DNA from 4 places in the Kineococcus rugosus genome. Region 1 is predicted to be linked to each of the others. Evidence: riboswitches for the same ligand, from Rfam matches in the RefSeq annotation. Region 1 holds a riboswitch; each other region holds the start of a gene.
The links. A riboswitch is a leader RNA that binds a small molecule or an ion and turns the genes downstream of it on or off. The one in region 1 is predicted to bind S-adenosylmethionine.

Region 2: linked by a shared signal. The riboswitch ahead of ACRYM6_RS02740 (rhodanese-like domain-containing protein) and the one ahead of ACRYM6_RS16835 (aminotransferase class V-fold PLP-dependent enzyme) in region 1 are both predicted to bind S-adenosylmethionine.
Region 3: linked by a shared signal. The riboswitch ahead of ACRYM6_RS06215 (ABC transporter ATP-binding protein) and the one ahead of ACRYM6_RS16835 (aminotransferase class V-fold PLP-dependent enzyme) in region 1 are both predicted to bind S-adenosylmethionine.
Region 4: linked by a shared signal. The riboswitch ahead of ACRYM6_RS18195 (MetQ/NlpA family ABC transporter substrate-binding protein) and the one ahead of ACRYM6_RS16835 (aminotransferase class V-fold PLP-dependent enzyme) in region 1 are both predicted to bind S-adenosylmethionine.

Annotation. Positions count from the first base shown of each region.
Region 1 covers NZ_JBJLSJ010000030.1:35,423-43,083, reverse strand. Annotated here, with positions in the region: gene ACRYM6_RS16855 (ATP-grasp domain-containing protein) at 1-105, shown strand, start outside; gene ACRYM6_RS16850 (NtaA/DmoA family FMN-dependent monooxygenase) at 173-1,501, opposite strand; gene ACRYM6_RS16845 (LLM class flavin-dependent oxidoreductase) at 1,514-2,557, opposite strand; gene ACRYM6_RS16840 (rhodanese-like domain-containing protein) at 3,103-3,474, opposite strand; gene ACRYM6_RS16835 (aminotransferase class V-fold PLP-dependent enzyme) at 3,545-4,897, opposite strand; SAM riboswitch class IV at 4,953-5,066, opposite strand; SAM riboswitch class I at 5,174-5,265, shown strand; gene ACRYM6_RS16830 (methylenetetrahydrofolate reductase) at 5,327-6,310, shown strand; gene metE (5-methyltetrahydropteroyltriglutamate--homocysteine S-methyltransferase) at 6,307-7,661, shown strand, end outside.
Region 2 covers NZ_JBJLSJ010000003.1:147,610-155,270, forward strand. Annotated here, with positions in the region: gene ACRYM6_RS02730 (cobalamin-independent methionine synthase II family protein) at 1-171, opposite strand, end outside; gene ACRYM6_RS02735 (O-succinylhomoserine sulfhydrylase) at 190-1,374, opposite strand; gene ACRYM6_RS02740 (rhodanese-like domain-containing protein) at 1,371-1,769, opposite strand; SAM riboswitch class I at 1,775-1,860, opposite strand; gene ACRYM6_RS02745 (GNAT family N-acetyltransferase) at 1,935-2,432, opposite strand; gene sufU (Fe-S cluster assembly sulfur transfer protein SufU) at 2,429-2,857, opposite strand; gene ACRYM6_RS02755 (SufS family cysteine desulfurase) at 2,871-4,196, opposite strand; gene ACRYM6_RS02760 (DUF1684 domain-containing protein) at 4,193-4,969, opposite strand; gene ACRYM6_RS02765 (putative leader peptide) at 5,090-5,197, opposite strand; gene acs (acetate--CoA ligase) at 5,287-7,248, shown strand; gene ACRYM6_RS02775 (NAD(P)/FAD-dependent oxidoreductase) at 7,315-7,661, opposite strand, start outside.
Region 3 covers NZ_JBJLSJ010000008.1:72,075-79,735, reverse strand. Annotated here, with positions in the region: gene ACRYM6_RS06240 (SpoIIE family protein phosphatase) at 65-1,945, shown strand; gene ACRYM6_RS06235 (peptidase) at 2,188-2,988, shown strand; gene ACRYM6_RS06230 (sporulation protein) at 3,031-3,810, opposite strand; gene ACRYM6_RS06225 (ABC transporter permease) at 3,947-4,747, opposite strand; gene ACRYM6_RS06220 (aliphatic sulfonate ABC transporter substrate-binding protein) at 4,744-5,772, opposite strand; gene ACRYM6_RS06215 (ABC transporter ATP-binding protein) at 5,817-6,566, opposite strand; SAM riboswitch class I at 6,643-6,735, opposite strand; gene ACRYM6_RS06210 (YqjF family protein) at 6,810-7,550, shown strand.
Region 4 covers NZ_JBJLSJ010000035.1:24,060-31,720, forward strand. Annotated here, with positions in the region: gene ACRYM6_RS18180 (diacylglycerol/lipid kinase family protein) at 1-254, shown strand, start outside; gene ACRYM6_RS18185 (methionine ABC transporter permease) at 342-1,007, opposite strand; gene ACRYM6_RS18190 (methionine ABC transporter ATP-binding protein) at 1,010-2,029, opposite strand; gene ACRYM6_RS18195 (MetQ/NlpA family ABC transporter substrate-binding protein) at 2,026-2,985, opposite strand; SAM riboswitch class IV at 3,048-3,158, opposite strand; gene ACRYM6_RS18200 (DUF1737 domain-containing protein) at 3,224-3,436, opposite strand; gene ACRYM6_RS18205 (DUF7711 family protein) at 3,433-4,062, opposite strand; gene ACRYM6_RS18210 (OsmC family protein) at 4,131-4,634, shown strand; gene ACRYM6_RS18215 (purine-cytosine permease family protein) at 4,668-6,122, opposite strand; gene ACRYM6_RS18220 (NtaA/DmoA family FMN-dependent monooxygenase) at 6,119-7,489, opposite strand; gene ACRYM6_RS18225 (adenosine deaminase family protein) at 7,486-7,661, opposite strand, start outside.

The sequences.
Region 1 (7,661 bases):
AACTACAACCCCGCCGTGGAGGCCGTCGCGCCGCGCTCGGGGCCTGGGGAGATCGCCCGGTACCTCGGCGAGCTGCTGCGGGACGAGACCGCCCGGCAGGGGTGACGGCGAGCCGCGCACCGCGTGCGGGCCCCCGGGAAGGTGTCCCGGGGGCCCGCACGTCCGTGGTGGCTCAGCGGCGCGTCAGCGGCGGCCGCAGCCCCAGGTGCTCGCGCAGCGTCGTGCCGACGTACTCGCTCGGGTACGCCCCGCGGTCCTGCAGGGCGGGCACGAGCTGGTCGACGATGTCGTCCAGCCCGGACGGCACGAGGTACGGCGTGATGTTGAACCCGTCGCTGGCGCCCGAGCGGACCCAGAAGGTCAGCTCGTCGGCGAGCTGGGAGGCCGTCCCGGCGAACCCGCGCTCGGAGGAGTGGTGCAGCACCAGTTCCCGCAGCGAGAACTTGTTCTCCTCGGCCACCGCGCGCCACTGCCGCGCGAGGTCGCGGGCGTTGCTGCCGGCGCGGTGCGCGCCGCGGGTGCCGTCGATGTCCTCGATGACGGGGTCGTGCGCGGGCAGCGGGCCGTCCGGGTCGTAGCCCGACAGGTCCTCGCCCCACACCTGCCCGACCAGGGACAGCGCGGTCGCGGGGGTGACCTGCTGCTCCAGGACCCAGCGGGCCTTCTCCTCGACCTCGGCCTCGTTGTCGGCCACGACGACCTGCGTGCCGGGCAGGATCAGCACGTCGCCCTCGGGGCGGCCCGCGGCGACCGTGCGGCGGCGGATGTCGTCGGCGAACTCCAGGGCGTCGGCGTGGTGGGTCCCGTGCCGGGAGAAGATGACGTCGGCCGTGCGGGTCGCGAAGTCGCGGCCCGCGGGGGAGTCGCCCGCCTGGAACAGGACCGGGTGCTGCTGCGGGCTGCGCGGGACGGTCGGGGTGATCTCCACGTCGAAGAACCGGTCGCGGGAGGTCACCGGCGTGAAACCCGTCCCGTCCCAGCTGTCCCAGACGGCCTTGGCGAGGTTCACGAACCGCTCGGCCCGCTCGTACCGGTCGGCGTGGTCCAGGTACCCGCCGCGGCGGAAGTTCGCGCCCGTCCAGGCGTTGTCGGTGGTGACGACGTTCCACGCGGCACGTCCGCCGGACAGCACGTCCAGCGACGCCAGCCGGCGGGCGAGGTCGGCGGGGTCGTTGTACGTGGTGTTCTGCGTCGCGACCAGCCCGATGCGCGACGTGAGGCCCGCCAGCGTCGCCAGCTCGGTCAGCGCGTCGGGGCGGCCCACGATGTCGAGGTCGTGGATCTTCCCGCGCTGCTCGCGCAACCGCAGGCCCTCGCCCAGGAAGAACGCGTCGAACAGGCCGCGTTCGGCGGTCTGGATCAGCTGGGTGAACGTGGAGGGGTGCAGCTGGGAACCGCTGCGCGGGTCCGACCAGATCGTGCTGTGGTTGACGCCCTGGAAGAACACGCCGAAGTGGACGACGGCGTCGGGGTAGCGCAGGTCGGTCGTGGGGTGGGTCATCGTGGGGCGTCCTCAGGCCGTGGCGAACTGGTTGACGGGTCGGGCCAGGCCCAGGGTGGAGCGCAGCGTCGCGCCGGCGACCGGCGGCTGGAGCAGCCGGGCGACGCGCAGCGCCGGCAGGGTCGTGCGCAGCAGCGCCCGCAGGTCCTCGTCGAGGACGGCCGCGTGCAGCCGGACGCCGTCCACCGAGCCGGCCAGCCCGGCCAGGTACCGGGCCAGGCCTTCGCCCGACCCCGCCCAGCGGATCCGGCCGAGGTCCGGGGCGGTGCCGTCGGCGTCGAGGGCCGCGAGGCGGTCCGGCGCCGGGTGGGCCTCGGTGTCCAGGGCGAACTCGACGTCGAGCACGACGAGCGGGCCGCCCGCGCGGCGGCGGGCCCGCTCGTCGCCGCTGAGCACCACGTCGGCCGCGGTCCGGTCGGTCAGGTCGCGCTCGTGGACGGCGACGACCGACTGGCCCTGCGGGGACCGCGGGACGGTGAGCGGGCCCTTGACGGAGAACGTGTCCGCGACGACGTCGACGTGGTGCAGGCGGTCGCGGTCGACGTAGCGGCCCGTGGCGACGTCGCGGATCACCGCGTCGTCCTCCCAGGAGTCCCACAGCGCCCGCACGGCGCGGACGACGTCGGCGAGCTCGGCCGCCGGGTCCGCGGGCACGGGCAGGTCCACGGCCCGGGCGGTCTGCGCCGGTGAGGTCGTCGCGACCCAGCCGGCCCGCCCGTGGCTGGAGTGGTCGAGGGAGGCGATCTGCGCGGCGAGGTGGAACGGCTCGGCGTACGTCGTCGCGGCCACCGGCAGCAACCCGATCGCGTCGGTCGTCCCGGCCAGGAACGCCGCCCGCTGCACGGCGTCGAGGTGCCCGACGGGGTTGCGGGGGTTGGTGCTGGTGCTGTCCTCGAACGTCAGCCCCGTCAGGCCCTGGGCCTGGGCCGTGACGGCGAACTCCCGGAGCCGGGCGGGGGAGAACACCTGGTCGGGGGTCGTGCGGGAGCGGCGCCAGGCGGCCGGGTGCCACCCGCCGCCGTCGACCTCCAGGAACACGTGGAACGGGGTGGGCATGTCTGCTCCTGATCTGGGGGGAGGGGTCACGGGGTGGGGGTCGGGCGCGCCGTCCCCCACCGTCCCCGGCCGGTGGGCGCCGCACCGGGGAACCCTCGCGGCGGAAACCTCGCGAAGGCCCTTGCGGATCGGTGCGGGTGTGTCACAGTGAGGCACCCGAGAGCGGAGGTGCGAGGTGCGAGGACATCGAGTGTGGACGCGTTTGTGCGCTGCCGCAACCAGTTTCGGAGGCGCGGTCGTCGAGGGTCTGGCGCTGGCCGGGCACGGTCAGTGGGGGTTCCCCTGGTCCCCGGTCGACACCGAACCGGAACCGGGTCCCGGTGAACTGAGCTGGGCGGAGTTCGAGGCCGAGCTCCACGCGCTGCTGTCCGGGGACGTCCGCGGTGCCGGCGGTGGTCCCCGCCCCGACAGCGAGCCCGTGCCCTGAGGCCCGGCCCGCCACGCGGCGGGCGCCGGCGCCCCGCCGGGGGTGGTGGATCGTGCACCGTCGGCGCGCCCGGTGCGGGGTGGGTGCGGGGTCGCGGTGCTCCGCGGTGCTCGTCACCTCAGGCCTGCGCGGGTTCCCCGGGCGCCAGCCCGGCGGCCTTCCAGGCGGGGAAGCCCCCGTCGACCTGCACGACGTTCGTGAACCCCGCGGCGAGCAGCTCGGCGGCGACCGGGCCCGACCCGGCCGTCGAACCGCAGATCACGACGATCTCCTGGTCCAGTCCGGTCAGCTGTGGCAGGGCCCCGGGGCCACCGACGGTGAACGCCGGCCCGACGTCGGTCGTGGCGACGACGACGGCCTGCGGCAGTCCGCCGTGGGCCGCGCGCCCGGCGTCGCTGCGGACGTCGACGAGCAGCGCGCCACCGGCGACGGCCCGCCCGGCGGTCAGCGCGTCCACCGAGGGGGCTGCGGGCGAGGGGGTCGGGCTCATGTCACTCCTGGGGTGTGGGTCACGGGACGTCCACGCGGTCGCGTGAGCGGGGTTCGGCCGCGCGGGCGGGTCAGCGCGGTTCGGGCACCGGGCCGAGGAAGGTCTCGGGAGCCGGCCGGGCGTCCGTCAGGGGACCCCAGTGGCCGTCCACGACGCCGTACTGCAGTTCCGGCCCGGTGGTCAGGAAGCGCCCGACCGCCGCGACGAGCCGGTCCACGTCGTCCGAGCTCGTCCCCACCCCGGTCGAGGCGCGCAGCCCGCCCTCGACCAGGCCCAGGGAGTCCGCGAACCGGTGCGCGCAGAACCGGCCGTCGCGCACGCCGATGCCGTGCTCGGCCGACAGGTACGCGGCGACCTCCGAGACCGGGCGACCCGGGACCGTGAAGGTCACGACCCCCACGGCGTCGGCCGGGTGCGGTCGCACCACCTCGACGCCCTCCAGCGCGCCCAGGCCCTCCACGAGCCGGTCGCGCAGCGCGGCCTCGTGGGACTCCAGGGCCGCGGTGGGCAGGGCCGCCAGCGTCGCGCACGCCTGGGCCAGCGCCACCGCGCCGACGACGTTGGGCGAGCCCGCCTCGTGCCGGTCCGGGCCGTCCGCCCAGCGCACCGCGTCGTGGCTCACGTCGAGGGTGGCGCCGCCCCCGGCCAGGTAGGGCTCGGCGGCGTCCAGCCAGTCGCGGCGGCCCACCAGGGCGCCGGCCCCGAAGGGGGCGTACAGCTTGTGGCCGGACAGGGCGATCCAGTCCAGGTCGTCGGCGGGGTCGTCGGCGGCGAGGCTGACCCGGCGGTGCGGCAGCAGCTGGGCGCCGTCGACGGCGATGCGGGCACCGGCGGCGTGCGCGGCCCGCGCCAGCCGGCGCAGCGGCAGCACCTCGCCGGTCACGTTGGAGGCCCCCGCGACGGCCAGCAGCGCGTACCGCCCGGTGGCCAGCTCGGCCTCCAGCAGGCTCGCGGTCTCCTCCGCGTCGGACCCGCCGCGGACCACCGTGGTGCGCGCCGAGCGCTGCCAGGACAGCAGGTTCGCGTGGTGCTCGACGTCGGCGACCAGCACCCGGGCCCCGTCCGGGACGGCCCGGGCCAGCAGGTCGAGGGCGTCGGTGGTGCTGCGCGTGAACACCACCAGGTCGTCCCCGCGGGCCCCGAGGAACCCCGCCACCTGGGCCCGGGCCTGCTCGAACAGCGCGGTCGAGACGCGGGACAGGTACCCGGCCCCGCGGTGCACGCTGGCGTAGTGCGGCAGCACCTGCGCGACGCGGGCGGCCACGACGGCCAGGGCCGGGGCGCTGGCCGCGTTGTCCAGGTTGACGTAGGTGGCCCGGCCCCCGGTGGCCAGCGGCACGACGGTGTCGGCGCCGACGACGGGCAGCAGGGGAGCGAGGGCGGGACGGGAGGGGCGGCTGGGGCTCAGGGTGCTCGTCGTCACGCGAGGTCTCCTCGGGGAGTGGACCCTGCCGGGAGGACCGGGGCCCGCCCGGCGAGGTCCGCGCTTGCCGGAACCACCTCGGAACCGGCCAGGTCGTCACCCGGGGCACCCCACCGCGGAGGAGGGTTGCCGGCCAGCGAGCCGGGGCTTGTCGCTGGCGCTCATGACCTGGGGCGAGATTGCCACGGGCGACCGGCCGGAATCAAGGTCGGCGTGTCGCGGGCCGTTCGGGGGAACCCCTTGTGGCCGGCGTCGGCGCCGGTCTACATTCGAAGCACACCATCCAGAGCGGCCGAGAGTCCTGGCTCGACGACGCCGCAGCAACCCCCCGAGCCCGGGCGAGGGTGCTAACGCCAGGCCGATGGAGTTCGTGATGCGCACCACCGATGTCGCCACCCCCTACCCGGTTCCCGGCCGGGGAACCGCGCGATGACGCTCGCGCCTCTCGTCGCCGGTGCGACGGGGCGGCCCACGCTCAGTTTCGAACTCTTCCCGCCCCGGTCCGACGGTGGCCGGGAAACCCTGTGGCGCAAGCTGTCCGACCTGCTCGCGGCGAACCCCGACTTCGTGTCGGTGACGTTCGGGGCGGCCGGGGCGACGCGGGGGCCCAGCCGGGACCTGCTGTGCCACGTCCTGCGCACCACGGCCGTCCCGGCCATGGCGCACCTGACCTGCGTGGGGTCCTCCCGCCGGGAGGTCGTGGAACTGGCCGGGGAGTTCTTCGACGCCGGCGTGCGCAACGTCCTCGCCCTGCGCGGCGACCCGCCGGCCGGCGCCGCGGACTGGGCCCCGCACCCCGACGGGGTCGCCACGGCCCGCGACCTGGTGGAACTCCTCCAGGTCGCCGACCGGCGCCGGCTGGCCCTGCGGGGAGGGTCGCGCCCCCTCGACGAGGGTGAGCTCACCCTGGCCGTCGCCGCGTTCCCGCGGGGCCGCGACGAGCACGAGCTCGCCGTCCTGCGGGCCAAGCAGGACGCCGGTGCCCGGTTCGCGATCTGCCAGGTCACGTTCTCGGCCGACGAGTACGCCGCGTTCGTCCACCGCGCCCGGGCCGCCGGGATCACCATCCCCCTGCTGCCCGGCCTCGCCGTCTCCGACGACGCCCGCCGGCTGCAGCGGATCGGTGAGCTCACCGGGGTCCCGGCCCCCCGCGCCCTGCTCGCCGCCCTGGACGACGAGGACCCCCGGGCCCGCCGCCGCGCGGCCACGGCGTTCACCTCCGGCCTGGCGCACGGGCTGCTCGCCGCCGGTGCCCCCGGCCTGCACCTGTACACGTTCAACGCGGCCGCGCCCGCGCTGGACCTCCTCGACCACCTCGACCTGACCCGACCCGCGACCCGACCCGCGACCCGACCCGCCGACCCCACTCCGGCCGCCCCGGCGGCCGCCGCTGCAGGAGGACCCACCCGATGAGCGACACGACCCCCACCGGGACGCCCGCGTGGACCGCGACGATCCTGGGGTACCCCCGGATCGGCCCCGACCGCGAGACCAAGAAGGCCCTCGAGGCGCTGTGGTCCGGCAAGGCCGACCTGGCCACCACCGAGGCCGCGCTCGCCGCCGTCCGGGCCGCCACCGTCCGCCGCCTCAACCGCCTGGGCCTGCCCGCCCACGACGCGTCCATCCCGTCGTCGTTCTCCGCCTACGACCAGGTCCTCGACGCGGCCGTGGCCGTCGGCGCGGTGCCCGAGCGGTTCGCCGACCTCGTCGGGGAGGACGGCAGGGTCGACCTCGCCGGGTACTCCACCATCGCCCGCGGCCGCGGGGCGCAGGCGCCGCTGGAGATGACGAAGTGGTTCGACACGAACTACCACTACCTCGTCCCCGAGATCGGCCCCGGCACCCGCTTCCGGCACGCCGACGACCGCGGCGTGCGCGAGTTCGCCGAGGCCCTGGCCGACGGTTTCCTCACCCGGCCCGTCGTCGTGGGCCCGGTGACGTTCCTGCTGCTGGCGAAGGCCGCCGACGGCAGCCCCGAGGGGTTCGCGCCGATCTCCCGCCTCGACGACCTGCTGGGCGCCTACGAGGACCTCCTGAGCGCCTACGCCGCCGCGGGCGCCGAGTGGGTGCAGCTCGACGAGCCCGGCCTGGTCAGCGACTCCGCGACCGCCGGCGTCGACGGGCTCACCGACCTCGTGCGGGCCGCCTACGACCGCCTCGGCGCGCTCGCGGGCCGGCCGCGGCTGCTCGTCGCCACCCCCTACGGCGACGCGGGCGACCACCTCGCCGCCCTGGCCGCCGTCGACGGGCTGGCCCTGGACCTGGTGAAGGGTGCCGTCCCGGCCGACCGCTCGGTCCTGGCCGGCAAGACGGTCGTCGGCGGCGTCGTCGACGGTCACAACATCTGGCGCCGCGACCTCGTGCGGGCCCTCGCCGCCCTGCGCGAGCTGGAGGGCCACGCCGGGCACGTCGTGGCCGGGACCTCCACCTCGCTGCTGCACGTCCCGCACGACGTCGCCCGCGAGACGGCGCTGGACGAGCGGCTGCGCGGCTGGCTCTCCTTCGCCGACCAGAAGGTCGGCGAGGTCGTCCTGCTGGGCCGGGCGCTCGGCGACGCGGCCGCCGTCGAAGCCGAGCTGGCCGCCTCGGCCGCGGCGCTGGCCGACCGGCTCACCGCCCCCGGCGTCGTGCGCCCGCAGGTGCGCGAGCGCCTCGCGGCCCTGACCCCGGACGCCTTCGGCCGCAGCGACTACGCCGTCCGGCGCGCCGCGCAGGACGAGGCCCTGGACCTGCCGGCGCTGCCGACGACCACCATCGGCTCGTT
Region 2 (7,661 bases), on a different contig from region 1:
CTGACGCCGCACGAGGTCCACGACGGCGTCGGTGAGCAGGGCCTCGAACTCGGGGGTGCGCTCCAGGGTGAACCCGTCGTCGGCGACGCGGCGCGCCTCGTTGGCCGCGATGAGCTCGGGGGTGCGCGGCAGGCTGCCGGCGTGCGAGACGTGGATCTGCTTGCTGGACAAGGGACTCCGATCGGGGTTTCAGGAGAGGGCGCGGGTGAGGTCGTCGAGCAGGTCGTCGGGGTCCTCCAGGCCCACGGACAACCGCAGCACACCGTCGCCCAGGCCGATGGCGGCCCGGCCCTCGGCGCCCAGGCGCCGGTGGGTCGTGGTGGCGGGGTGGGTGGCGAGCGACTTGGCGTCGCCGAGGTTGTTGGAGATGTCGACGGTCCGCAGCGCGTCCAGCACCCCGAACGCGCGTTCCTTGCCGCGTCCTGCCGGGGCGTCGAGCTCGAACGTGAGGATCGTCCCGCCGAGGTCCATCTGCCGCTTCGCCAGGTCGAACTGCGGGTGGCTGGGCAGCAGCGGGTAGCGGACCCAGCGGATCCCCGGGTGCTGCTCGAGGTGCTCGGCCAGCCGCAGCGCGGTGGCCGCCGAGTGCCGCACCCGCAGGCTGAGGGTCTCCAGGCCCTTGGCGAGGGTCCAGGCGTTGAACGGGCTGAGCGTCGGGCCGGTGTGCCGGGTGAGTTCCCGGAACCGGCCGTCGATGAACTCCGCGGTCCCCAGGACGGCGCCGCCCATGACCCGGCCCTGCCCGTCGATGTGCTTGGTCGCCGAGTAGACGACGACGTCGGCCCCGAACTGCAACGGGTGCTGCCCCACGGGCGAGGCGAAGGCGTTGTCCACGACGACGGTCGCGCCCGCCGCGTGCGCGAGCTCGGTGACCGCGGCGATGTCCACCAGCGTCTGCATGGGGTTGGCGGGCGTCTCGAAGAACACGGCCTGCGTCGGCTGCGCGAGCGCGGCCTCCCACTGGGTGAGGTCCTCGCCGTCGACGAACACCGTCTCCACGCCCCAGCGCGGCAGGATCTCGTCGAGGACCACGAAGCAGGAACCGAACAGGCTGCGGGCGGCGACGACGCGGTCCCCGGCGCCGAGCAGCGCGGCGAGGGCGTAGAACACCGCGGACATCCCGCTGGCCAGGCCGTAGCAGGCCTCGGCCCCCTCCAGCTGCCGCAGGCGCTCGGTGAAGACCGACACCGTGGGGTTCCCGTAGCGGGAGTAGACGAACCGGTCGACGTCGCCGGTGAACGCGGCCTCGGCGTCGGCGGCGGTCTCGTAGACGTAGCCGGAGGTCAGGTACATCGCCTCGGCGGTCTCCTCGAACGGCGACCGGGCCAGACCGCCGCGGACGGCGGTGGTGTCCGGCCGCCAGTCCCGGCTCACGACTGCTTCCAGGGCAGCCCGGCCGCCCGCCACCCCGAGCCGCCGCGGTGGCCGTCGGCGTCCAGCGGTCCCTCGAAACCCTCCAGGACGTTGAAGCTGGTGATGCCCGCGGCGGTGGCCGTCTCCGCCGCGGCGACCGACCGCTGCCCCGAGCGGCACAGGAAGACGGCCGTGCGGCCGGCCTGCGGGGTGATGCCCGCCGCGGACAGCTCGGTGAGGAACCGCCCGGGGTCGACGGGCAGCCACGAGACGAGGACGGGTTCGGCGCCCGGGCCGGCCGGGACCCCCACGAACCGCCACTCGGCCTCGGTGCGGACGTCCACCAGGACGGCGGCCGGGTCGTCCCGGACGAGTTCGAAGGCCTCACGCGGGGTGAGGTCGCCGGCGTAACCCACTGTTCCTCCCATCGGTCCTGGCATGAGCACCCCCGTGCGGGGGTTGCTGCGGCGTCGACGAGCCAGGTCTCTCGGCCGCTCTGGATGGTCCGGTCAGCGTAGGGCATCGACGGCGGCGGCCGTGACCGGACGACCACGGCCGGTCCGGGGAAGCGGGGTCGGGGGTCAGAGGAAGCGGTGCATGACGTGCAGGCCCACGTACCCGTGCTCGGGGTGGTCGAAGGCCTGCGGCACGGTGCCGACGACGCGCATCCCCAGCGACTGCCACAGCGCGACGGCGGCGGTGTTCGTCTCGACGACCGCGTTGAACTGCATGGCCAGGAACCCCTGGTCCCGCGCCCAGCCCAGCACGTGCTCCCCCAGCGCGCGGCCCACGCCCCGGCCCCGCGCGGCGGGGGCGACCATGAAGCTCGCGGTCGCGACGTGGGCGCCGCGGCCCGGGCGGTTCGGGCCCGACCGCGCGGTGCCCAGGACCACGTCGCCGTCGACCGCGACGAACGTCGCGTCCGGCGGCGGCGTCACCCACAGCCGCCGGGCCCGCTCGCCGGTCAGGCCCGCGGGGTAGGCGTACGTCTCGCCGTCGGCGACGATCTCGTCGAAGAACGGCCAGATCTGCGCCCAGTCGTCGTCGGCGTGCTCGCGGATCCGCACGGCGCCGCTCACGCGGCGGGGGTCCGCAGCAGCGCGTCGGCCAGCGCCGACCAGGACAGCAGCGCGCACTTGACCCGCGCCGGGTACTTCGCGACCCCGGCGAGGGCGACGGCGTCGCCGAGGACGTCCTCGTCGCCGGGGTCGGCGCCGCGGCTGGTGAGCATCTGCTGCACGGCCTCGCGCAGCGGGCCGACCTCCTCGACGGGCCGGCCCACGACGAGGTCGTGCAGGACCGACGCCGAGGCCCGGCTGATGGAGCAGCCGGCCGCGTCGTAGGAGACGTCGGCGACCTGGTCGCCCTCGACCTGGACGCGCAGGGTGATCTCGTCGCCGCAGGTCGGGTTCACGTGGTGGGCCTCGGCCCCGAACGGCGCGCGCAGCCCCTCGCCGTGCGGCCGCTTGGAGTGCTCGATGATCAGCTGCTGGTACAGGTCCACGGGCCCCACCGTCTCACGCGAAGAGGGCCCGGACCCGGTGCAGACCGCGCAGCACGGCGTCCACGTCGGAGGCCTGGTTGTAGGGCCCGAAGCTCACCCGGGTCGTCGCGGCGACGCCGAACCGGCGGTGCAGCGGCCAGGCGCAGTGGTGCCCGACGCGGACCGCCACCCCCTCGTCGTCGAGCAGCTGCCCGACGTCGTGGGCGTGGACGTCCTCGACCGTGAAGGACACCAGCCCCACCCGGTCGGCGGCCTCGGCCGGGCCGAGCACCCGCACCCACGGCAGCTGCGCCAGCTCACCGAGCAGCAGCCGCGTCAGGGCGCGCTCGTGGGCCTCGACGCGGGCCATCCCGGACCCGCCGGGCCCCAGCCCGCGCAGGTAGTCCACCGCGGCGCGCAGCCCGACGGCCTGCGCGGCCATGGGGACCCCGGCCTCGAACTTCTGCGGGGCGGGCGCGTACGTCGACCGCTCCATCCGCACCAGCTCGATCATCGAGCCGCCGGTGAGGAACGGCGGCATCGCGGCGAGCAGGTCCGCGCGCCCCCACAGCGCACCGACCCCCGAGGGCCCGAGCATCTTGTGCCCGGAGAACGCGGCGAGGTCCACGCCGAGGGCGGGCAGGTCGACGGGCAGGTGCGGGACGGACTGGCAGGCGTCGAGCACGACGAGGGCGCCGACCGACCTCGCGGCCGCGACGAGCTCGGCGACGGGGGCCACGGCGCCGAGGACGTTCGAGGCGTGCGCGAACGCGACGACCTTCGTGCGCGCGGTGATCAGGGCCGGCAGGGCCGAGAGGTCCAGGAGGCCCTCGTCGGTGACGGGGACCCACCGCAGCACCGCGCCGGTGCGGGCGCACAGTTCCTGCCACGGCACGAGGTTGGCGTGGTGCTCGGCCTCGGTGACCAGCACCTCGTCGCCCTCGGCCAGGACGAACCGGGGGTCGACCACCTGCCCGTCCGGGGCCGTCCCGCGGGCGGCGTAGGCGGTCGTGGTGCTGAAGGCGTGCGCGACGAGGTTCAGCGACTCGGTCGCGTTCTTCGTGAACACCAGCTCCTGCGCCGGCACCCCGACGAACCCGGCGACGGCGGCGCGGGCGGCCTCGAAGTCGTCGGTGGCCTCCTCGGCGAGCTGGTGCGCGCCGCGGTGCACGGCCGCGTTGCGCGTGGTGTAGAACTCCCGTTCGGCGTCCAGGACGGCCAGGGGTTTCTGCGACGTCGCCCCGGAGTCCAGGTACACCAGGGGTTTCCCGGACCGGGTGGTGCGGGACAGGATCGGGAAGTCGGCCCGCAGCGCGGCGAGCTCGGCGTCGGTGAAACCCTCGATCGCGGTGGTGGTCATCGGGGATCCCTCTCCCCCGCCGCGACGGGGACCGCCAGGCGGTTCTCGGCCGGCGGGACCGGGCAGGTGGCGTGGTCGGTGAACGCGCACGGCAGGTTCTGCGTGCGGTTGAGGTCCAGGACGACCGGGCCGGGGGTCGTGTCGACCCGCACCGACCGGGTCGTGGCCGTCGTCGTGACCCCGCTGGTGGCGTCCCGGAACAGGACCGTCCCGCCCCTGAACACGGTGAGCTGCTGCGGGCCGTCGAGGTCGAAGCGCACGACGCCGACGGCCTCGTAGTGGTGCTCCAGGCCCTCCTTGACCGCCCCCACGACGGCGGCGCGCGCCTGCTCGAACGGCACGAACTCGGCGTCCAGGACGAACCGCTCGTCGAAGTCGAAGACGGGGACCCCGGTGAACGCGGCCAGCGGGGGGGCCTGCGGGTCCCGCACGCGCAGGGCGTGGGAGCCGGTGCGCTGGATCACCTCCACGCGCAGGTCACCGATCTCGACGAGCACCCCGGGGGCGCCCTCGACGGTCTCGACGGTCACGGTGCCGTCGACGGGCTCTCCCCCGACGACGATCCCGTCGGCGGCCGCGGCGGTGACGGCGACCCCGCCCTCGACCGAGCCCCACGTCCCGGGCAGGCCCTCGACGGGCGCGGGGGTGGTGTCCAGCCACGTCAGGCTCGTGAGGCTGAGCCAGCCGTGCGGCCGGCTGAGCTCGGCGGTGCGGGCCGCGCGCCAGTCCTCGAAGGCGGTGCGGGCGGCCTCGACGTCAACGGTGGTGGTCACGGTGGGCTCCTCGGTCGGTGGCGCGGGCGGACGGCGCCGCGCCCGGTGGGGCGGGCGGCGCGGGGCCGCCGCACGACGGCGGCGGGAGGGCCGGTCGGTCCCGGCGGGCGGCGGAGCGGGTCAGCGACAGGCCGCGGAGCGGGTGCGGCAGAGGTCGACGTGCCGCCGCTGCACGGCGAAGAACGGGCGGGCGGCGGGCGTGCTCCCGCTCGTCCCGGCGCTGTCCACGGGTCGAGGGTACGGCGCGGCTACTCTGACGGCCAAGCCGGCCACGGGCCGGTCGTCCCGGACCGCCCGCGCCCCCGTGAGGACCCTCCTTGACCACCACCGCCCCCGGCCCCGGCCCCGGCGACGGCCTCGTCGTCCACCCCTCCCCCGAGTTCGCCGCGCAGGCGAACGTCGGCGCCGGCGAGCACGCCCGCGCGGCCGCCGACCCGGAGGCGTTCTGGGCCGAGCAGGCCCGGCGGCTGCAGTGGGACGAGCCGTTCCACACCGTCTTCGACGGGTCCACGCTGCCGACGGCGCAGTGGTTCACCGGCGGGAAGCTGAACGTCGCGGTGAACTGCGTGGACCGGCACGTCGCCGCCGGGCGCGGCGACAAGGTCGCGCTGCACTGGGAGGGCGAGCCGGGCGACGCGCGGACGATCACCTACGCGCAGCTGCGCGACGAGGTGTGCCGCCTCGCCAACGCCTTGGAGGAGCTGGGCGTCGGGCACGGCGACCGCGTCGTCCTCTACCTGCCCGTGCTGCCCGAGACGATCGTCACGACGATGGCGTGCGCCCGCATCGGCGCCGTCGTGTCCCTGGTGTTCGGGGGTTTCTCGGCCGAGGCGCTGCGGTTCCGGGTGGAGGACACCGGCGCGAAGCTCCTGGTCTGCACCGACGGGCAGTTCCGGCGGGGCACCGCGGTCGCGGTGAAGGGCGCCGCGGACGCCGCCGTGGAGGGCCTCGACCACGTCGAGCACGTGCTGGTGCTGCGCCGCACGGGCGAGCAGACCCCCGACGTGCCCTGGACCCCGGGCCGGGACGTGTGGTGGCACGAGCTCGTGGACCGGCAGTCGGCCGAGCACGAGGCGCCCAGCTTCGACGCCGAGAACCCGCTGTTCATCATCTACACCTCCGGCACCACCGGGAAGCCCAAGGGCCTCGTGCACACCAGCGGCGGCTACCTGACGCACACGTCGTGGTCGCACTGGGCGGTGTTCGACGTCAAGGACGACGACGTGTACTGGTGCCAGGCGGACCTGGCGTGGGTGACGGCGCACTCGTACGAGATGTACGGGCCGCTGTCCAACGGCGTGACCCAGGTCATCTACGAGGGGTCCCCGCTGACCCCGCACCCCGGCCGCCACTTCGAGGTCATCGAGAAGTACGGGGTGACGATCTACTACACCGCCCCGACCCTGGTGCGGACGTTCATGAAGCACGGCCCCGAACTGCCCGCCCGGTTCGACCTGTCGTCGCTGCGGCTGCTCGGCTCGGTCGGTGAGGCCATCAACCCCGAGGCCTGGTCGTGGCTGCACCGCGAGGTCGGCGGCGGGCGCTGCCCGATCGTGGACACCTGGTGGCAGTCCGAGACGGGGGCCGCGGTCGTCGCGCCGCTGCCCGGGGTCACGCCGCTCAAGCCCGGGTCGGGCACCGTCCCGCTGCCGGGGCTGTCGGCCACCGTCGTGGACGAGGCGGGGGACGAGGTGGGGCCCGGCGAGCAGGGCGTCCTGGTCATCACGAAACCCTGGCCCGGCATGGCCCGCACGGTGTGGCGCGACCACGAGCGGTTCGTCCGGAGCTACTGGGAGCCGTACGCGGACCGGGGGTACTACCTCGCCGGGGACGCCGCGACCAAGGACGCCGACGGGTACATCTGGATCGGCGGCCGCATCGACGACGTGCTGAACGTCTCCGGCCACCGGCTGTCGAGCATCGAGCTGGAGTCGGCGCTCGTCTCGCACCCGCGCGTCGCGGAGGCCGCCGTCGTGGGGGCGCCGGACGAGACCACGGGCCAGCGGATCGTGGCGTTCGTCATCCTGCGCGGCGACGGCCCGGCCGACGTCGCCGCCGAGCTGCAGCGGCACGTCGCGCACGTGGTCGGGCCCGTCGCCCGGCCGCGCGACGTCGTCGTCGTCCCGGACCTGCCGAAGACGCGCTCGGGGAAGATCATGCGCCGGCTGATGGCCGACCTGACCGCTGGCCGCGGCGGCGGGGACGTGACCTCGCTGCAGGACGAGACGGCCCTGGCCGCGGTCGAGACGGCCTGGGCGCAGTACGTGAACTCCCGCTGACCGTCCCCACCCCTCCGTGATCGGGCACTCCCCTCCCGGAGCGCTCGATCACGGAGGGGTCGGGGGTCAGAAGCGGGCGGTGAAGCGGCCGGGGCGGAACGGGGCCAGCAGCGGGTTCGGCCGCCCGGTGAGGACCTCGCGGGCGGTGAACTCCCCCAGGACCAGGCCCAGGGTGGCGCCGCTGTGGGTGAACAGGACGTGCAGGCCCTCGACGCCGTCCACGGCGCCGACGACGGGTTCGCCGTCCCCGGGGATCGGCTTGCGGCCCACGCCGTAGCCGTCGAGCTGCAGCCCGGGGTTGCCGGCCAGGACGCGGGAGGCCTCGGCCAGCAGACCCTCCAGCGTGCTGTCCTTGACCTCGTAGTCGCCCTCGCCGTGGATCACGACCTCCTCCTCCGACCACGCCGAGTCCA
Region 3 (7,661 bases), on a different contig from region 1:
AGCACGGAGCTGACCTCACGACGTGTCGGGGGCGGCGGATCTCTCGGACGACGGGATGCAGCACGTGACGGATGCCTCGCACCTGGACCTGGCTGCGGTCTTCAACGCGGTCCCCACCGCGTTCGCGGTGTTCGACACCGACCTGCGGTTCGTGACCGTCAACCGGGCCTTCCTGGAGTCGTCCGGCCGCACCCGGCCCGAGCTGATCGGCCGGTCGGTGTTCGACGTCTTCCCCGACAACCCCGACGACCCGGGGGCGCGGGCGAGCGCGAACCTCGAGGCCTCGCTGCGCCGGGTGCTGCGGACCGGGCGCCAGGACACCATGCCGCTGCAGAAGTACGACATCGCCGACGCCGACGGGCTCTTCCGACCCCGCTGGTGGAGCGCGGTGAACGCCCCGGTGATCGACGACGCCGGGCAGGTGGTGCTGGTGCTGCACCGGACGGAGGACGTCAGCGACTACGCCACCGAGAAGTTGCGGCAGCGCTCCGGTTCCGGCGTCGGCCTCTACGCGGCCCTGGAGGACCAGTCCCCGGCCGAGGCGGACCTGTACGTGCGCGGGCAGGAGCTGCGTGAGGCCCTGACCACCGAGACCGCGGGGGCGCGGCGCCTGGCCGGCATGGTGCAGGTGGCGCGGGAGCTGAGCGGGGCGGAGACCGTCGCGCAGCTGACCGACATCATCGTCGGCCGGGGCCTGGGGATGCTCGGTGCGGGCGGCGGCGCCGTGGCCGTGCGGACGGGCACGGGCGGCACCGAGGTGCTGGAGCTGACCCTGACCGACTCCCTGGGGGACCAGGCCCGCCGCACCTTCGCGCGCATCCCCGTGGACAGCCCGCTGCCGGTGGCCGTCGCCGCGGCGACGGGGCGGGTGGTGGTGCTGGCGGACCGCGAGGCGGCCGTGCGGTCCACCCCGTTGATGGAGGAGGCCGTCACCAGCACCGGCCTGGGCACGTGGGTGTCCCTGCCGCTGCAGGCCCGGGGCCGTTCGCTGGGCGGGCTGACGATCGGCTGGCGCGACCCGCAGGACTTCACCGACCGCGACGTCGAGCTCATGGAGGCGTTCGCCGCCCAGTGCGCCCAGAACCTCGCCGCGCTGCAGGTGCAGGAGCAGGAGCGCCGCGTGGCGGGGGAGCAGCGGCGCATGTCCGAGACGCTGCAGCGCAGCCTGCTCACCGCGCCGTTCGAGCCGGACCACCTGCAGATCGCGGTGCGCTACCTGCCCGCCGCGTCCGACGCCCAGGTCGGCGGCGACTGGTACGACTGCTTCCTGGGCCCGACCGGCACCACCACCCTGGTCGTCGGTGACGTCGCCGGGCACGACCGCGACGCGGCCGCCGCCATGGCGCAGGTCCGCAACCTGCTGCGCGGCGTCTCCATCACCCTCGGCGCCGCGCCCGCCGCCGTCCTGAGCGGTCTGGACACCGCCATGCACCACCTCGGCGTGGGGGTGATCGCCACGGCCGTCCTGGCGCAGGTGGAGCAGACCGACGAGCAGCGGGCCGCCGGCCTGCGCACCCTGCGGTGGTCCAACGCCGGGCACCCCCCGCCGGTCCTCATCGCCCCCGACGGCGCCGCGCGCCTCCTGCAGACCGCCCCGGACACCCTGCTGGGCCTGGTGCCCGGCACCGACCGCCACGACCACACGGTGACCCTGGACCCCGGGGCCACCCTCGTCCTGTACAGCGACGGCCTGGTCGAACGCCGGGACGCGCCGCTGCAGCAGGGCATGGAGTGGCTGCGCGCCACCCTGGAGCAGCTGCACCACCTGCCCGTGGAGGAGTTGTGCGACGCGCTGCTGGGCCGTCTCGACGGCTCGCCCGAGGACGACGTCGCGCTGCTGGTCCTGCGGGCCCACCCCGAGGAGGGTCCCCGTCCCCGCGAGGCCGGTCCGCGAGTGCTGCCCCCCGCACCCCCGGGCGCGGCGCCGCCCCTCAGCCGGTCGTAGCGGGGAGCCGACGGCGCGCGGGTGCGTCCGTCGTGCGGACCGCACCCGGGCGCTCCGCCTCGCACCGCGGGTCGACGTGCACCCTCGCCGCGCTCACCCCGGTTCCGTCCTGTCCACCACCGTGAAGTTGCCCCGTCGAACGGTGTAACAGGTGCAGGAGCTGTCGCGTCCTCTCACCGACGGAGCCGGGACCGCAGTCAGCGGGCCCGAACCACCGTCCTGGTCCGAGAGGCACGAGCACCATGAACTCCCAGCACTCCAAGGTCCTCACCGCCGGTGTCCTGACCGCCGCCGCCCTGCTCGGCGGGGCCGGGGTCGCCGCCGCGGCCGGCCCGGTCACCGGGACCGGCACCGGCTCGGGCGCCCACGGCGTCCCGGCGCAGACCGTCATCCACTTCGCCCACGGCGCCACCTCCGCCTCGGTCAGCGGGAAGGTCGGCCCCGAGGAGGACGACCGGTACGTCTTCGACGCCAAGGCCGGGCAGACCGCCCACATCCACCTGGCCCGTTCCACCAGCGCCCAGACCTGGACGCTGGTCGGTCCCTCGGGTCCGGCGGTGCACGACGCGCACAGCCCGCGCCAGTCCGACTTCACCTACCGGCTGCCCGAGAGCGGGCGGTACTACGTCGACATCGTCTCCACCCGCCCCTCCAGCTACCGGCTGGACCTGTCCATCCCCACCACCAAGCCCACCACCGGCAAGCCCGCGGCTCAGCCGGACAAGCCGGTGGTGGCCGAGGCCACGAAGATCGACTTCGCCCCCGGGCGCACCAGCGCGACGGTCACCGCGAAGGTCGGCCCGCGCGACCGCGCCGCGTACACGTTCGCCGCGAAGGCCGGGCAGCGCGCCCGGATCCAGCTGGACGGTTCGGGCACCGGGACGTTCACGCTGATCGCCCCCGACGGCACCCCGCTGCACACCACGCACAGCCGCAACCAGCGTGATGTGACGGTGACGCTGCCGGCGTCGGGTCTGTACCGCGTCGACCTCGCCGACGACGTCCACGCCGGGTCCCAGCAGCTGACGCTCAGCGTCCGCTGACCACGGGACCGCCGGGCCCGGTTCCCCGGGCCCGGCGGGGTCTCACCAGCCCCAGCCGCGCCGGGCGCCGAGCTCGTGCACGGCGCGGTCCAGCGTCGCGGCCACCCGGGCCCGGTCGGTGTCGGTGTGCGACAACCGCAACCGGCTCACGACGTCGCGGCCCTCGGTGAGCAGGCCGCCGCGGCGGTCGGCCTCCAGGACGACGTCCACGCCGTGGGCGTCGGCGAGGAAGGTGACCTCCAGCTCGTTCACCTTCCGCACGTGAGCGGGCGGGGCGAACTCCAGCTCCTGGTAGAAGGGCAGGTCGGAGCCGCGCACGCGGCCCTTCTCCACGTCGGCGTGCTTGAACCGCCAGCCGAGGGACCCGAGGGCGTCGACCACGGCCTGCTGCACCGGCAGCGGCGCCACGGTGAGGCCGTCGAGGTCGCCGGGGTCGACGGCCCCGGCGATGACGAGCCGGGTCGCCACGCCGACGGCCACCCCGCGCAGGTGCCAGCCGCCGATCGCGGTGATCGGCGTCTGCCACGGCAGGGTCAGCGCGAACGGCAGCTCGGCCCGCTGCCCGGGCACGGTGGTGAACCCCGCGCCGACGCGGGCGCTGCCGAAGGCGACGTCCTCGCGCCACTCGGTGTCGCCGCTCTCGACCTCCACCCGGGCCTGCAGGGCGACGACGACCTCCTGCACGTCCTGGGGCACCTTGCCGCCGGTCACGACGACCCGGCCCCGCACGGGGCCACCCGGCCGCGCGACGTCGTCCTCCAGCACCGTGTCCACCGTCGCCGCACCCGCACCGAAGCGTGCGGCCAGGTCGCGCAGAGCCATCCCGTCCTCCGTCCCCGGGGCCGCCGGCCGGCCCCCTCCCGGAGGACGGCCGGGACGGGCGCCGCGTTCCCCGGGGCGGGGACGACGGGGGCCCGGCCCCGCCGCAGCAGGACCGGGCCCCCGGGGGACGGGCGGGTCAGTCCCGCGACGCCTTGACCCGTCCCTCGACGAACCCGAGCACCACGTCGGACGCCTTGCCCAGCAGCGCCAGCAGGATGATCGCCAGCAGCACCTGGTCGGTGCGGGACGTGTTCTGCCCGTTGGTCATCTGGTAGCCGAGGCCGATGGAGGAGGAGATGAGCTCGGCGGCGACGAGGAACAGCCAGCTCTGCGCCAGCCCCAACCGCAACCCGGACAGCAGCGCGGGTGCGGTGGCGGGCAGCAGGATCGAGGTGAACAACCCGATGCCGCGGCGGCCGTAGGCGCGGCCGACCTCGACGAGCGCGGGGTCGAGGTGGGTCAGGGAGGAGACCACGGTCGTGTAGACGGGGAAGAACGCCCCGATCGCGACGAGGGTGATCTTCGGGGGTTCCCCGAGCCCGATCCACAACCCCAGCAGCGGGACCCACGCCAGCGACGGCACCGCGCGCAGCGCCCCGAGGGTCGGGGACAGCAGGCGGTACGCCAGCCGGGACGACCCCGTCAGCCCGCCGAGGACGAGACCCGCGGCGGCGCCGAGCGCGAACCCGACGAGCACCCGCTGCACGCTGATGGCGATGTTCGTCTGGAGCTGACCGGTGGTCCACAACTGCTGCGCGGCGGTGAGGACGTCACCGGGCGGCGGGAGCTGGCTGGGCAGGAACACCCCGGCCGCGGTGGTCGCCCACCAGGCCGCCACGAGGGCCACGGGCACGACGGCCCCCAGCCACCAGCCGGACCGGACCCGGCGCGCCGGGGCGTCCGGGGTCCGCTCCCGGGCGGGAGTGGCCACGCTCACGACGCGGACGCCTTCTGCGCGAACTCCGGCACGAGCAGCGTGTCGAGCGCCGTCGTCGCGGCGTCCTCCGACGGGACGTCACCGGTGGCGGCCATGAGCGGGACGATCCCGGCCAGCACCGTCCGCTGCGCCTCGCCGGGAACCCCGTCGAGGTCGAGCGTGGTGCGTTCCAGGACGCGGGCGGCGACCTCGGGCGACAGCTGCGCGGCGGTCGCGTACAGCGTCGCGAGCTCGGCGGGGTTCGCCAGCGCCCACGCGCGGGCCGTCGCGTAGGCGTCGACGACCTGCTGGACGAGGTCGGGGGAGTCCTGGATGAACTCCTCGCGGGCGTTGAGGACGCCGTAGGTGTTGAAGTCGACGTTGCGGTACAGCAGCTTCGACCCGGCCTGGATCTCGGTGGCCGCCATGTTCGGGTCCAGCCCCGCCCACGCGTCGACGTCGCCGCGTTCGAGGGCGGCGCGGCCGTCGGCGTGCTGGATGTTGAGGATCTCGACGTCGGAACCGGACAACCCGGCCTGGGCGAGCGCCTGCTGGAGGAAGAAGTACGGGTCGGTGCCGGTGGTGGCCGCGATCTTCTTGCCGCGCAACCCCGCGACGTCGGTGACGGTGGAGTCCTTCCCGACGACGAGCGCGGTCCACTCCGGCTGGGAGTACACCTCGACGGTCTGCACGGGCGAGCCGTTGGTCCGGGCCTGCAGGACGGCCGACCCGGCGGTGGAGGCCAGGTCGAGGTTGCCGTTGCGGAGGAACTCGTTGGCCTTGTTGCTGCCCTGCGACTGCTCCCACTGCACGGTCAGGCCGGCGTCCTCGAGGATCTTCTGCTCGCGCACGACGAGGCTGAGGGGGTTGTAGAGGGCGTAGTCGAGGCGGACCCGGTCGCCGCCGCCGGACCCGCTGCTCGCGGTGGGGGCGGCGCTGCCGGAGGAGGACTCGCCCTGCACGCAGCCGGCCGCGGTGAGGGCGAGGGAACCCAGGCCGAGGCCGAGCAGGGCGCGACGGGTGGTGGTGCGGGGCAGCGTGGACACAGTTCTCCCGGGGGTGCGGTGGTGGGGGGTGCGCGGGGGGTCGTTCAGGCGGTGCGGGGGACGCCGAGCAGGTCGAGCAGCTCGACGCGCAGCCGGGCGGTGGCGGCGTCGGCGCGGTCGCGGGGGCGGGGCGCGTCGACGACGAGGTCGCGCACGACGCGGGCACCCGCCTCGTCGTCGTTCCCGTCCTTGCCGAGCACCAGGACGCGGTCGGCCAGGTGCAGCGCCTCGTCGACGTCGTGGGTGACGAACACGACCGTGGCCCCGGTGCCGCGCTGGACCTCGTCGAGCAGGTCCTGCATGCGCAGCCGGGTGAGGGCGTCGAGGGCGGCGAACGGCTCGTCGAGCAGCAGGACGCCGGGGCGGCGGACCAGCGCCCGGGCCAGCGCGGTCCGCTGGGCCATGCCGCCGGAGACCCGCCGCGGCCGGTGCCCGGCGAAGTCCTCCAGGCCGACGACCTCCAGCCAGCGCAGCACCTCCTCGCGCCCGGCGGCGCGGGCGGTGCCGCGGGGCAGGCCGAAGGCGACGTTCCCGGCGAGGTCGCGCCAGGGCAGCAGGCGCGGTTCCTGGAACACGACGGCGGTGCGGGGGTGGACCCCGCGGACGGGCTGCCCGGCGACCTCGACGGTGCCGGCCGACGGGGTGTCCAGGCCGGCGACGAGCCGCAGCAGCGTCGACTTCCCGCAGCCGGAGGCGCCCACGAGCGCCACGGTGCTGCCTGCCCGCAGGTCCAGGTCCAGCGGCGCGAGCACGCGGTGCCCGCCGAAGGAGCGGCTCACGCCGCGCAGCCGCACGCCGGCGGCGTCGACGCGGGTGGCGCCCGGGGCGGACGCGGACGCGGTGGCGGTGGGTGTGGTCGTCACGCGATCTCCTCCATCGGTCCCGGCATGAGCACCACACCTCACGGGGAGGCGGTTGCTGCGGCGTCGACGAGCCAGGTCTCTCGGCCGCTCTGGATGGTGGGCACACTGTAGGCCAGCCACGGGGGTGGTGCCGAACGGGTCGCCGGACCGGGGCGCCTCCGGCACCCTGTCGGGGTGGTCGACCGCCTGCCCTCGCCCGAGGCCGTGGCCCTGCACGGGCCCGTGATGATGCACCAGCACTGGGACGACCTCGCGTTCCTGCACTGGGCCGTGGACCCCGCCCGGGTCGCGCCGCTCATGCCGCCGGGGGTCCGCCCCGACGTCCTCGACGGCGCCACCTACGTGGGCCTCATCCCCTTCACCCTGCGCGGGGCCGGGCCGGGACGGCGGGGCAGCGTCCCGTACGCGGGAACGTTCCTGGAGACGAACGTGCGGTTCTACTCCGTGGACGACGAGGGCCGCCGGGGGGTGGTGTTCGCGAGCCTGGACGCGAGCCGGCTCGCCGTCGTCGTCGGCGCGCAGCTGGCGTTCGGCCTGCCCTACCGCTGGTCGTCGATGCGCCACGCGGTGCGCGTGCGGGACGGGGCGCGGGAGCTGCTGTGGACGTGCCGGACCCGCGCGGGGGTGCGCAGCCGCGTCGCCGTCCGCGAGGGCGCACCGGCCGTCGACGACCTCGGGGTGTTCCTCACGTCGCGGTTCGGGCTGCACGCGCAGCACCTGGGCCGCACCTGGTGGATCGCCAACGAGCACGAGCGGTGGCCGCTGCGCTCGGCCGAGGTCCTGGAGCTGGACGACGGGCTGGTCGCGGCGGCGGGGTTCGAGGTGGCCGGCCCGCCGGACCACGTCGCGTTCGCGCGGCGGGTCACGACCCGCTTCGCGCTGCCCCGGGAACTGGGGCGTGAGACGGTGCGTTGACCACCGCGTACCGTCCCCGGAACCAGGAGAGGACCGCCGCCGCCGATGTGCGACGACGATCACGACGACCCTTCAAGTACCTGCGCGAGCACCCCGCCGCCCGACCACGGT
Region 4 (7,661 bases), on a different contig from region 1:
CGCACGACGGCGTCGCCGACGTCGTCGTCAGCACCTCCACCGGCCCGCTGGCCCGGGTGGGTTTCGCGGTGGGCCTGCGCCGCGGCGTCCACGTCGAGCGGCAGGACGTCACCACCGCGACCGGCAGGGTCGTGGAGGTCCACGCCGAGTCCGGCACGTTCCGGCTGAACTCCGACGGGGAGGTCACCGACCACCAGACGTCCGAGCGCTTCGAGATGCACCCCGACGTCTGGAGCGTCGTCTGCCCCCGCTGACCCCCCGCTGACCCCCGGGACGACGGGACCCCCGGGGGCGGGACGGTCCGTCCTGCCCCCGGGGGTCCTCCCGCGCCGGGACCGCGGTCAGCGGCGCATGACCCCCCGCGCGATGCGGTTGCCGATGACCTGGCCCACCTGCACGATCACGATGATCGCGAACACGGCCACGTAGATGATCCCGTAGTCGTACTGCTGCTTGCCGTACTGGATCGCGTACTCGCCCAGCCCGCCGCCGCCGACGATCCCGGCCTGCGCCGTCATGTCGACGATCCCGATGAAGATGAACGTGTACCCCAGGACCAGCGGCCCCAGGCCCTCGGGGATGACGACCCCCACGAGGATCGACAGGCGCGAGGCCCCCACCGCGCGGGCCGCCTCGACGACCCCCGGGTCGACGCTCACCAGGGACTGCTCCACGATGCGCGCCACGGCGAACGCCGCCGCGAGCGAGATCGCGAACGTCACCGCCGCCGTGCCGATCGTGGTGCGCACCACCGCGATCTGCAGCGGGGTGATCGCGGCCAGGAAGATGACGAACGGGATGGGGCGCACCAGGTTCACGACGAACCCGATGACGCCGAACACCAGGCGGTTGCCGAACAGGTTCCCCGGGCGGGTCGCGTACAGCGCCGTCCCCAGGACCAGGCCGATCACGCCGGAGACGACCAGCGAGACGACCGCCATGAACAACGTCTGCCAGATGGCGTCCTTGAACACGTCGATCGTGTCGAGGAATCCGCTGAAGTCCATGCTCAGGCCTCCTCGTCCGCGTGGATGCCCGCGGCCCGCAGCGCCTCCAGCGCCGCGTCCGCGGAACCGGTGAGCTCGTACGTCAGGGAGCCGACGCGGCGTTCGCGGATCTCCGAGACCCCGCCGTACACCAGTTCGGCGGTGGTGCCGTTGTCCCGGAACGCGGCGTCGATGCGCTGCTGCAGACCGGGTTCGTCGGTGACGCGGACGCTGACGAGCCGGCCCGGGTGGTGGGTGCGCAACCGCGCGAGGGTGTCCGCCGACGGCCGGTCGTGGGTGGCGCTGCGGACGAACCGCTGCGCGGCGGGGGTCTGCGGGGCGGAGAACACGTCGTAGGTGTCCCCGACCTCCACGACCCGCCCGTCCTCCATGACGGCGACGCGGTCGGCGATCTGCCGCACCGCCTCCATCTCGTGGGTGATGACGACGATCGTCACCCCCAGCTCGACGTTGACGCGCCGCAGCAGCGACAGGACCTCGGTGGTGGTCTCGGGGTCCAGGGCGCTGGTGGCCTCGTCGGCCAGCAGCAGCGGCGGGTTCGTCGCCAGCGCGCGGGCGATGCCGACGCGCTGCTTCTGCCCGCCGGACAGCTGCTCGGGGTAAGCGTGGGCGCGGTCGAGCAGCCCGACGAAGTCGAGCAGCTCGGCGGTTCGCCGGTCCCGCTCGGCCTTCGCCACGCCCGCGACCTTCAGCGGGTACGCCACGTTGCCCGCGACCGTCCGCGACCGGAACAGGTTGAACTGCTGGAAGATCATCCCGATTCTCGACCGGGCCGCGCGCAGCTCGCCCTCGGACAGCGTCGTGAGGTCCTGGCCGGCGACGACGACGCTGCCCGAGGTCGGCTTCTCCAGGGCGTTGATCAGCCGCACGAGCGTCGACTTCCCGGCGCCGGAGTACCCGATGACCGCGAGGACCTCGCCCTGCGCGACTTCCAGGGAAACGGCGTCGACCGCCGCGACGGAGGACCCGTCGCGGCGGTCGAAGCGCTTGCTGACCTCCGTCAGCGCGATGAGAGCGGTCACTTGCCCGCGGCGGCCTTCGCGTCGGCTTCGACCTTCGCGGTCTCCGCCTGCAGGTCGGCCGCGGAGGTGTCCTGGACGACCGCGCCGGGGTTCTCCTGCAGGAAGACCTCCTGCACGGCCGGGTCGTGCCACAGCGCCGCGAGGTCGAGGTACGTCTGGTTGCCGGTGTCGGCCTTGCGCGCGGTGAAGATGTTGACGTACGGGGCGGCGGCGGCCGCGGACGGGTCGTCGGCGACGATGATCTGGTCGTCGGTGAGCTTCGCCTTGGTCGCGTAGTCGTTGTTCACGATCGCGGCGACGACCGACCCGGACTGCAGGGCGCTGGCGGTCTGGTCGGCGGCCACGGTGGTGACGTCCACCTTCGCGGACTCGATGTCGCTGGTCTTGGAGAACGCGTTGCCGCCGTCCTTCAGCGTGACCAGGCCGGCCTCCTGCAGGACGAGCAGACCGCGGGCCTCGTTGATGGCGTCGTTGGGGATGGCGACCTTCGCGTTCGCCGGCAGTTCCTCGACGGACCCGGCGGTGAGGGAGTACAGCGGCAGCGGGTACACGGCCGTGGCCCCGATGGGCTGCAGGTCGTCGCCGGAGGTCGCGTTGTAGTTCGCGAGGTACTGGATGTGCTGGAACTGGTTCAGGTCCAGCTGCTCCTGCGACAGCGCCGGGTTCGGCTGGCTGTAGTCGGAGAAGTTGACCAGCTCGACGTCGACGTCCAGCGTCGACTTCGCGAGCTCGGTGTACGTCGTCCAGTACTGCTGCGACTTGTCGGCGACACCGATCTTCACGGTCTTCGCCTCGCCGGCTCCCGCGGCGGTCGTGCTGGTCGAGTCGTCCCGGTTGCCGAGGACGAGGGCCACGACGACCACGGCGATCACGACGACGGCGGCGACGAGGCCGATGAGCAGGCCGCGGCGCTTCGGCTTCTCGGGCAGGGCGGGGGCGTTGGACACGGGGGACACTCCGGAGGTCGTACGGGCGGGCGCGCGGCTCGCAGGGCTCCCGTGATCGACCGGCGTCCGGCGATCCGCGCTTGCCGGACGGGTCCGTCCGGCCAGGTCCTCACCTGGGGCACCCCACCGCGGAGGAGGGTTGCCGGACAGCTAGCCAGGGCTTTCCGCTGTCACTCATGACCTGGGAGGACTCTAACACCGGCTGTCTGACAGCGTGGACGGTCCCGCCGATCCGCCCGCGCGGGGGTCAGCCGCGCGCGGGGGGCAGGGCGTGGGGCAGGACGACGGCCTGCGCGGCGACGGTGACGCCGGCGGTCGTGGTCAGCGACGGGCTGCCGTGCAGGACGTACCCGTCGGCCAGGGCGGCGCTCACCTTCTCGCAGAACGACCGGTCGTCGGGGCCGGTCAGCAGCCGGTAGGCGAGCTTCTGGGGGGCGTCCTGGGGGGTGGGGTCGCTCATGCGCCGAGGCTACCGACGCCCAGCCCGTCCCGGGCGGCGCGCAGGTCCAGGTACCCCAGGGCCACGTCGGCCAGGGCGTCGGCCCGCCGCGTCGGCGCCCCCGGCGCCCAGCGCTGCTCGTCGTATTCGCGCGCCGCGCGGCCCAGCGCCCCCAGGCTGACCGCGAGCTCGCGGTCCAGGCGAGCGGCCAGCTCGGCGGGCGTGGGCGGGTCCGGGCGCAGGCCCTCGCCGTCCCCGGCCCGCAGCTGCCCCAGGACCTCGTGGTCGGTGCCGTCCCCGACCGTCCAGAACCGCACCGGCCGGTCGACGAGGTGGTTCCACACCGGCGCCCGCGCCGACCGGAACGTCAGGGTCACCGGCCGGGTCGCCAGCCCCGAGGCGGCCAGCCAGTGCCCGGCGGCCGGCGGCTGCGCGCCGTGCGCGCAGTCGGCCTCCTCGGCGTTCGTCACCAGGGCCACCCGCACCGCCCCCGCGTCCTCGAGCACGTCGCGGCGCGGGCCCAGCAGGGCGCCGAACACCCACGCCTCCTCGACCCGCAGCCGCACGATCCCGGCCGGCTGGCGGCTCACGTGCGCGCAGCGGTCGGCGACCTCCTCCAGCGTCCGCACCGCGGTGGTCCACTTCACGTCGGCCAGTGTGGCCGACCCGGCGGCGAGGTTGCGGGCCGGGCCGTGGCCGGGCCTAAGCTTCGCCGGTGGATTCGACCGAGCTCAGAGCCCTGCAGAAGCCGTTGAAGGACTCCTACCGGGAGGACCCCGCCCAGGCGCTGGTCCCGGCCCGGGCGGTGGCCGTCCTGGACGGGCAGTCCATCGGCGTCTCGGTCGACGGCTTCGCCGGGACGACCCGCGCCGGGCTGCACCCCGCCGCCGGCGGCGACGGCACCGAGGCGTGCTCGGCCGACATGCTCTGCGAGGCCGTGGCGGCCTGCGCCGGGGTGACCCTGCGCAGCGTCGCGACGGCCATGGGCGTCGAGCTGCGCAACGCCTCCGTGGCCGTCGACGCGCACTGGGACGCCCGCGGCACCCTCGGGGTCTCCCGCGAGGTCCCGATCGGGATCACCGACGTCACCATCACCTTCGACTTCACCTCCGACGCCGACGAGGCGACGGAGGCGAAGATGGTCTCCCTCGCCGAGCGGTACTGCGTCATCGCGCAGACGCTGCAGGTCCCGCCGAAGGTCACCGTCCAGCGGGCCTGACCGCCGCCCGGGCGGTGCGCGGCGGCGGGAGCCTCAGCGGTCCTCCTGCCGCCGCACCGCCGCCCGCCCGAACACCGCGACGACGACGAAGCCGATCGCGAAGGCCAGCAGGACCCCGAGGTTCGCGTACGCCCACTCGCCCTCGCGGCCCCCGACCGGGCCCAGCAGGTAGCCCTGCCAGGTCAGCCAGCTCGCGCCGCCGTTGGTCACCAGGCCCCAGCCGACCACGGTGGCCACGACCATCGTCGCCACCGGCAGCACCCGCACCGAGCCGTACCGGCCCCGGGCGTCGAGCAGCTCGGCCTCGGCGTACCCGCGCCGGCGGGTCGCCAGGTCGGCCAGGAAGATCCCCGCCCACGCCGCGATCGGCACGCCCAGGGTGATGAGGAACCCCTGGAACGGGGTGAGGAAGTCGGCCGAGAAGAACGCGATGTACGTGGCGCCGGCGACCATGAGGGCGCCGTCGAGGAGCACCGCCACCGGGCGGGGCACCCGCAGCCCCACGTTGAGCAGCGCCAGCCCCGAGGAGTAGATGTCCATGACGGCGCCGCCGACCAGGCCCAGGACGGCCACCACGACGAACGGCACGAGGAACCACGTCGGCAGGATCGCGGTCAGCGCCCCCACGGGGTCGCGGCCGACGAGCTCGCTCAGCCCCGGGTCCGACCCCACGACGAGCGCGCCGAAGACCAGCAGCACGGCCGGCCCGATCGAGCACCCCAGCGTCGTCCAGAGCACCACCCCGGCGCTGGAGGCCTCCCGCGGCAGGTAGCGGGAGTAGTCGGCGGCGGCGTTGGCCCAGCCCAGGCCGAACCCCGTCATGACCATGGTGAAGGCGCCGACCACGGCCGCGGTGTCGCCGCCGGGGATCGCACCCACCACCGCCAGGTCGACGGAGTGGGCGGCGAAGCCGATGTAGGCCACCGTCAGGACCGCCGTCACGATCGTGATCCAGCGCTGCATCCGCATGATGACGCCGAACCCCAGGGTGCCGCCGAGCACGATCAGCCCCACGACCACGACGAGGGCCACGAGCTTCGTGCCCGTCCCGCCGCCGGCCCCGAGCCGGTCCAGGACGGTGGACGTGGCCAGCACCGCGACGGCCGCCAGCGACGTCTCCCAGCCCAGGGTCAGCAGCCACGACACCAGCGACGGCAGCCGGTTGCCGTGGACCCCGAACGCGGCGCGCGACAACGTCATCGTCGGCGCCGAACCCCGCTTGCCGGCGATCGCGACGAGCCCCACGACCACGTAGGACGCCACGACGCCGGCGACCGAGACGAACGTCGCCTGCCAGAACGAGATGCCGAACCCGAGGACGAACGAGCCGTAGCTGACGGCCAGCACCGAGACGTTGGCGGCGAACCACGGCCAGAACAGGTCCCGCGGCCGGCCGTGCCGCTCCTCCTCGGCGACGGCGTTGACGCCGTTGAGCTCGACGCCGACACCCCCGACCCGGGCCTCGGACGTCGCGGGGACCTCGCTCACGGCTGCTCCTCGTGGGCCGGGCGGAACCGGGCCGCCGGGTGGTCGGGGGGCAGCCTCGCGCGGCCGGCCCCGAAGATCGCTTCTCGCAGCGTAGAGCCTGCCGCACGCTCGGCCGGTCCGTCGACGAGGCCGCGCCGGCGCAGCTCGGGGACGACCTGCTCGCAGAACTCCCGGTAGGAGCCGGGCACGACGAACGGGGTGAGGTTCACCCCGTCGATCCCGGTCCGCTCGACCAGCGCCTGCAGGTCGTCGGCGACGTCGACCGCCGAACCGGTCAGGACGAACTCGCGCATCCCGTAGCGCAGGAAGTCCGCGCTGGCCCGGGCGACCGTCTGGCCCCGGTACCGCTCGACCTGGGTGCGCCCGCCCTCGGTCCGCAGGTCCGAGAAGCTGCCCGCCGGGTCCAGCGCCGCCAGGTCGATCCCGGTCATCGCCGCGTAGTAGGCGCGGGCGGCGTCGGGGTCCACCCAGGACAGGTACTCCTCGAGCCGGGCGCGGGCGTGGGCGCGGTCGCGGCCCAGCACGACGCTCACGCCGGCCAGGGTGCGCACCGACCCCGGGGCCCGCCCGTGCGCGGCGGCGCGGGCGTGCACGTCCTGCACGTGCCGGCGCAGCGACGCCGCGTCCCGGCCCTGCAGGAAGACGACCTCGGCGTGGGTGGCCGCGAACTCCCGGCCCCGTCGGCTGGCCCCGGCCTGGAGGATCACCGGGGTGCGCTGCGGGGAGGGCTCGACCTTGAAGTACCCGTGCGAGGAGAACCACCGCCCCTCGTGGTGGACCTCGTGCACCCGGCGGGGGTCGGCGTACCGGCGGGCGGCCTTGTCGGCGAGCACCGCGCCGTCCTCCCAGCTGCCCTCGAACAGCCGGTAGCTGAGCTCGAGGTGCTCGTCGGCGACGTCGTACCGCACGTCGTGCGGCGGCAGCGCCTCGCGGCCGTGCAGGGCGCTGACCACCGGCGAGGACGTCGTGACGACGTTCCAGCCGATCCGCCCCCGCGTCAGGTGGTCCAGCGTCGCGAACCGCCGCGCGTTGGGGTACGGGCCCTCGAAGGTCGTCGAGGCCGTCACGGCGAAACCCAGCCGGCCGGTGACGGCGGCCATGGCCGGGACCAGCAGCAGCGGGTCGTTGGTCGGCATCTCGACGGCCTGCTCGAACGTCACGTCCGGGACGACCCCGCCCAGCACCGGGTACCCGGGGGAGTCGGCCAGGAACAGCAGGTCGAAACCCCCGTCCTCCAGGAGCCGGGCCAGGCCCGTCCAGTGCGCGAGGTCGGTGTACCGCGACGACTCCTGCTCCGGGTGCGCCCACATCCCCTGGCTCGTGAGGTTCGGCCCGTTGATCTCGAACGCCGACAGCAGCAGGCTCACGCGGTGCCCAGCCAGTCCGCCAGCCCCCGCCCCAGGCGCTGCCGCGTCGCCGCGCTCATGCCCTCCACGCGCAGCCCGTGGCCGGCCAGGGCCGCGAGCTCGGTGTCCGGCAGCCCCCACACGTCCCGGGCCACCGCGTACTGGTCGCTCACGCTGCGCCCGAACCACAGCT